2 regions of the Camelimonas sp. ID_303_24 genome follow, and region 1 is predicted to be linked to the other one. Evidence: predicted binding sites of a transcription regulator. Region 1 holds the regulator's gene; the other holds the start of a gene.
What was found. The regulator LexA, encoded in region 1, represses DNA repair genes until DNA is damaged. The targets are predictions, from matches to a motif close to TGTTCNNNNTGTGTTCNG.
Positions count from the first base shown of each region.

Region 1 (3,203 bases):
GAAAGTCAGCCAGTTCGATCAGCTTCTCCGGGTCTTCGACAACCTCGCCCTGTTTCTGCTTGCGCCGCGCCGCCAGCAGAATGTTGCCGATGAGATCGGTCCAGCCGTCATTGACCAGATCCTCCTCGAACTCTCCGCCCGAGACAACGGCGGTGAAATTGTCCATGCGCTCCCGCTGCCAGCCCGGCTGGAGCGAACCGGCCCAATCCATGTCGGTCGGCCGGTCATCGCGCACGTCGATGGACGACGGCGTGCGCTGGAAGACGAACAGTTCCTTTGACCATTCGCCAAGATGCGGCACGCACTGCACCGCCGTGGCCCCGGTGCCGATGATGCCCACCCGCTTGTCGGCAAGGCCGGTGAGATTGCCGTGCGAATCGCCGCCAGTGTAAGCGTAGTCCCAGCGGCTGGTGTGGAAGCTGTGGCCCCTGAAAGTCTCCACGCCCGGAATGCCAGGCAGCTTCGGCCGGTCCAGCGGACCGCCGACGAGGATGACGAAGCGGGCGGAAATTTCATCGCCGCGATCAGTGCGCACATGCCAGCGCGCGGCCGCCTCATCCCAGCGCATCTCCGTCGCCACGGTCTGGAACAGGGCGTGCGGGTAAAGATCGAAATGACGGGCGACCCGGTGGGCCTGGGCAAGAATTTCCGGCGCGCGGGCATATTTGCGCTGCGGCGTGTAGCCGGTTTCTTCCAGCAAGGGCAGGTAAATATAGCTTTCCGTATCACAGGCCGCGCCCGGATAACGGTTCCAGTACCAGGTGCCGCCGAAGTCGCCGCCCTTCTCGATGATCCGGAACGATTCGATCCCCGCCTCGCGCAGGCGCGCGCCAGAGAGCAGCCCGCCGAAGCCGCCGCCGATAACAACGGCGTCAACGGTTTCGCGCACCGGCTCACGGGTGAAACCCGGCGCGACATAGGGATCGTCCAGATAATGCGCGAAATCACCGGTCATGGCGGCGTACTGCTGGTTCCCGTCGGAACGCAGACGCCTGTCCCGCTCCTCCCGGTAACGCGCCTTCAGCGCATCGATCTCGATATGCGCGGCGTTATCGCCCGTAGCTGACATGTTTCACTCCCGGCGCAAGCGTCATGACTTTATGAAATATCCTTATTCTTGATAAAGATACTGATCAGTACCAATAGCCATGTCAACTGCGGCTTCGCCATGATCGCGTCTGCGCCCGGCGCATGGAAAACCCAGGTCGCGCCGCCGCACTGCCAGCAGCGCAGCGCCTGCCACCCCGGCCCATTTGCATCCGGATCACATATTGCGGAACACAGCAGGAACATGCAATACTGTTCATGATTTGTTTCGTTGCAGAATCGGCCTGTCAGTTTTGCCCGTTCGTCTGGCGTTAAGGCGGGGGCTGGCTGCTCTGTCATTGGGGGTGAGAGACGATGTTGACGGCCAAGCAGCACGAGCTTTTGCGGTTTATCCATCAACGCCTTCAGGAAACCGGCGTGCCACCGTCGTTTGACGAGATGAAGGAGGCTCTGGATCTCAAATCGAAGTCCGGCATCCATCGCCTGATCATGGCGCTTGAGGAGCGTGGATTCATTCGCCGGCTACCCAACCGGGCGCGCGCCGTCGAGGTGTTGCGCATGCCTGACATCCAGCAGGGAGCTGGAGGAAAGCCCGCGCAGACGGGTTTCCGGCCGCGCGTGGTGGCGGGCGGCAAAAGCGCCGCAACGGTGGCGAAACGCACGGACAACGAAGGCTTTTCCCCCGCGATGACGGATGGGCAGATCCCGGGTGTCGTCGCGGTGCCGCTGATCGGGCGCATCGCCGCCGGCGCGCCCATCAGCGCCATACAGCATCAGGGCGAGAGCATCCCCCTCCCCGTCGGCCTGCTGGGCGCGGGTGACCATTACGCCCTGGAGGTGCGCGGCGATTCGATGATCGACGCCGGCATTCTGGAAGGCGACACCGTGGTGATCCGCCGTCAGGATTCCGCCGATAATGGCGACATCATCGTCGCGCTGATCGATGATGAGGAAGCAACCCTGAAGCGCCTGCGCAAACGCGGCCCCAGCGTTGAACTGGAAGCCGCCAATCCGCAGTTCGAGAACCGGGTGCTGCCGGCCGGCCGGGTGAAAATTCAGGGCAAGCTCGTCAGCCTGGTGCGGCGTTATTGAAGCGCCGCCCCGGCATTTGGGAAACCGCGCCGGGTCAGGCTCTTCAGGGCAGTCGCCAGCTTCAGCGGATTGGCCATGTCCCAACTGCTGGATGACGCCGGACGGTTGCGCGGCTCGCGGGTTCTGATGGCGTTTTCGCTTGTGCCGTGCGGGGCGCTCAATCCGGCTGCGCGGCGCCGGTTTCGCCACGCGCGTCATCATCGGGGTCCGTTCCGCCGCCGGCGTTTGCCTCCCTGCCTTGTTCTGGCGTCGTCGCGCCATGCTGATCCGGCGTTCGCCGCGCCGGCCGCTCCGGGGCTGGCTGGAAACTCCGGTGTGTGGGCGGTTCGTATCGTGGTGGCCGGGCCGGCGTCCATGGCCAGCCTTCCCCGGGCTGCCGCACGCGCCTTACCGTGGCCGCGCCTTCATGCAGATAGATGCTGGCGGCCCCCTGCTGCGCCAGTGTCTGACGATCCAGCGCCACGGCCGCGCGACATCCCGATGGCGCGCGATGCGGGGAGACGATGACATCGGCGCGGGCGCAATCTTCAAACAGGCCGCGTCGCTCCCGGCTCCATGCGATGGCGCCGCCATCATCGCGGAGCGCGGTGCAGCCCAACGGATCGCAGCGCGCGCCAGCCCGCAGGGAAGGATCGCTCGCCGCCCGCTGGTCGCCAATGGCGCGCAACCATTGTTCAACGGTGAACGATGACGGCGTTCCCAGCAGGGTGACGCGCAGCCGTCCATCAGAATCGCGCCCCTGGCCCTGCACCACCAGCGCTCCGCGTCCCTGCCGGTCGACCAGCACATCCGGCTTTGAGGCGAACTGGAGCAGAACCAGACCGGCGAACGCCGGCGCAAGGGCCGCCCAGCGCAGGGGCGAGCGCCAGATGACAAACCAGATGATGGCTACGCTCAGGCACAATAATGCGCCCGGCCCAGGCGCGGCGACGCCGGCGACGGCGTGGGGCGTCGCCGCGATGCGCATGGAGACGTAAAGCACCGGCTCGGTCGCCGCCCCCATGACCCACCAGACCGGCCAGTCCAGCCCAAGCGCCGTCAGGGCGACGCCCACGACGGCGGCG
Region 1 is NZ_JBLLJM010000002.1:460,412-463,614, forward strand. Features, by position in the region: gene ACERNI_RS02535 (flavin-containing monooxygenase) at 1-1,069, opposite strand, end outside; gene ACERNI_RS02540 (hypothetical protein) at 1,099-1,443, opposite strand; gene lexA (transcriptional repressor LexA) at 1,402-2,139, shown strand; gene ACERNI_RS02550 (ComEC/Rec2 family competence protein) at 2,297-3,203, opposite strand, start outside.

Region 2 (3,203 bases), on a different contig from region 1:
AGCGTCTTGTTGTCGTTGACCAGTTCGCGCAGCATGTCTTCGGGCGCGACATATTCGGCGTCATTGTCCTGGATGGTGGACAGCCGGGCGATGTGGCCGATCGAGCGCAGGCTGGTTCCGCCAATCTTGCGGGCGCGCTCGGCCAGTTCATCGGTGCTGGCGTAGATCTGTTCCGACTGCTCGTCGAGCATGAGGTGGTAGTCGCGGAAATGCGAACCACTCATGTGCCAGTGAAAATTCTTGGTTTTCAGATACAGCGCGAAGGTGTCGGCCAGCGCCACCTTGAGCGCGTCGCTGATGGCCAGTACGGCTTCTGGCGCGAAGTCGGATGGCGTGTCGAGGCGGTTGGAGCCCGCGTCGCGGGTCGGCAGGGAAGCGGCTTTTGCAGACGCCGCCGGCATTTTGGCTGCCGCCGCCGGCTTTTTGACTGTAGCGGCCGGCGGTTTGGCCGCCGCCGCCGCCGGTTTGGCGGCTGCCTTGCCCGGGGCGTCTGAGCCAGACCTTGCGACTGTGGAGCCGGGTTTTGTTGCGGCGCCGCGCGGGGTTGCTGTTCTGGCCATGTGCGTCCTTCTCCTTCCCGTCGTGTCAAACAGGGCGCCGCCGGATTACTGGCGGTTTTCCAGGCCATCCCTTGCCGCCTGATCTGCTCGGGCCTGGCTTGGGCTGGGCGGCGGCGCCATGGTGCTCCGGGCGTGCGCCTGCTGGCTCCGTCCGTCGCCGGGCGTGGCTGCTGCTGCCCCGCCGCGATAATACTGGCAAAAGCTGTTGCGCAGCAGGTTGTTCCATGGCCGCCCGTTCAACTTCCCGCGCGTCGCGGCGAGGGTTGCTCGCGAGGGAAATTGCCCGCCGCCGGGCTGATTGCGCCCTGGGCGTCACAGGGCGCTTTTCATCAGGCGCCGCCTGGTCTTATAAGGACGCCATCAGGCGCGCCGTTCATGCGGCGGCGCTATCGTGTATCTGTGGCCTGCGGACAGGCAGTCCGGGCCGGTCGTTCCGGCGGTCCGGCATGAGCGGTGAAACCGTCTCCTGGCCTGACAGGTTTGAAGGCGAAAGATGGCCGGGGTCACTCGCCGGCGTTTCGCGCCAATATTTGTTTTCGACGGGTTATGTCAGGCCTTGCGGCGCCCGCTTTGCCTGACGCTATTGCTGACAGGTGGGCCGCCGGCTGAGCCGGGCCCCGGAAGGGATGACGAGGTCACATGGCCGGACATTCGCAGTTCAAGAACATCATGCACCGCAAGGGCAAGGCGGACGCCGCGCGCTCGAAGCTGTTCTCCAAGCTGGCGCGCGAAATCACCGTCTCCGCCAAGCTCGGCATGCCGGACCCGGCGATGAACCCGCGCCTGCGCGCCGCGGTTCTGGCCGCCCGCGCCGAGAACATGCCCAAGGACAATATCGAACGCGCCATCAAGAAGGCGCAGGGCGGCGACTCGGAGAACTATGAAGAGATCCGCTACGAAGGTTACGCCCCGGGCGGCGTCGCCGTCATCGTCGAGGCGCTGACCGACAACCGCAACCGCACCGCCTCCGACGTGCGCTCGATCTTCACCAAGGCCGGCGGCAGCCTGGCCGAGACCGGCGCCGTGTCGTTCATGTTCGACCGTGTCGGCGTGATCGAGTTCGATGCGAAGGTTGGCGACGCCGACGCCGTTCTGGAAGCCGCCATCGAGGCCGGCGCCGATGACGTGTCGTCCTCTGACGACGGTCACGAAATCATCACCTCGCAGGAGGGCCTGCATGAGGTGGCCAAGGCGCTTGAGGCGTCGTTTGGCGACGCCCGCAAGGCGGCGCTGACCTGGCGGCCGCAGAACACCGTCGCGGTGGACGATGAGGCCGGCGAGAAGATTCTCCGGCTGATCGACAATCTCGATGGCCATGACGACGTGCAGAACGTCTATGGCAATTTCGAACTGTCCGACGCGCTGATCGCGAAGATTTCCGGCGAAGACTGACCGGTCCGCCGGCGCCTGCGGCAGTCGCGGCAAGGGCGGCAGGCGATGCAAGAGGGGAGGGCGGTCCGTTCCGGGCCGCCCTTTTTTGTGTGCGTTGACTGGATGTTCATAGTTTGTTCGGTCTAAATGAACCATGACCACCGCAGCGATTCGCATACTCGGCATTGATCCCGGCCTGCGCCGCACCGGCTGGGGCGTGATCGCCTCTGTCGGCACGCGTCTGAGCTTTGTCGCCTGCGGTTGCGTGCGCTCCACCGACAGCGCGGAGCTGGCCCTGCGGTTGCGCGAACTGCACGACGGCCTCGCCGACGTCCTGGCCATGTGGGAGCCGGACGAGGTGGCTGTGGAGGAGACGTTCGTGAACAAGGATCCCCAGTCGACGCTCAAGCTCGGCCAGGCCCGCGGCGTCGCCTTGCTGGCGCCGGCGCTGTATGGCGCGCCGGTGTCGGAATATTCGGCCAACAAGGTCAAGAAGACGGTGGTGGGCGTCGGCCACGCCGAAAAACGCCAGGTGGAGGCGATGGTGCGGGTGTTGCTGCCGAAAGCCACGCCGGAGACCGCCGACGCCGCCGACGCGCTGGCGGTGGCGATCACCCACGCCCAGCACCGGGGCGCGGCGCAGCGGCTGGCGCGCGTCGCCTTGCTGGCGGGGAGCGCGCGATGATTGGCAAGCTGAAAGGCATCGTCGACAGCTTCGGCGAGGATCACGTCATCCTCGACGTGCAGGGCGTCGGCTATGTGGCCCACTGTTCCGCCCGCACCCTGCAGACCATGCCGCGCGCCGGCGAGGCGGCGACCCTCTCCATCGAAACCCATGTGCGCGAGGACATGATCCGCCTGTATGGTTTCCGCTCCGACCAGGAGCGGGAATGGTTTCGCCTGCTGCAGAACGTCCAGGGCGTCGGCGCCCGCGTGGCGCTCGGCGTGCTTTCCGTGCTGGAGCCGGCGGCGTTGACCACGGCGGTGGCCATGGGCGACAGGGCGGCGGTGGGCCGCGCCCCTGGCGTCGGCCCCAAGCTGGCGGCGCGCATTGTCGCCGAGCTGAAGGACAAGGCGCCGGTGTTTGGCCATGTTGATTTGGGCGCGGCGCGGCTGGCGGCGAATGTGACGGAAGGCGCTGCCCCGGGCGCGGCGGCGGATGCGGTTTCGGCGCTGGTCAATCTGGGCTATGCCCAGCCCCAGGCGGCGACCGCCGTGGCCGCCGCCATGCGCGAAGCCGGAGAGGACGCCGAGGCGCGCACGCTGATCCGC
Region 2 is NZ_JBLLJM010000013.1:135,238-138,440, forward strand. Features, by position in the region: gene ACERNI_RS13220 (Dps family protein) at 1-560, opposite strand, end outside; gene ACERNI_RS13225 (YebC/PmpR family DNA-binding transcriptional regulator) at 1,200-1,952, shown strand; gene ruvC (crossover junction endodeoxyribonuclease RuvC) at 2,086-2,616, shown strand; gene ruvA (Holliday junction branch migration protein RuvA) at 2,613-3,203, shown strand, end outside.
Region 2: the regulator LexA is predicted to act here: its motif matches at 2,056-2,073, upstream of ruvC (crossover junction endodeoxyribonuclease RuvC).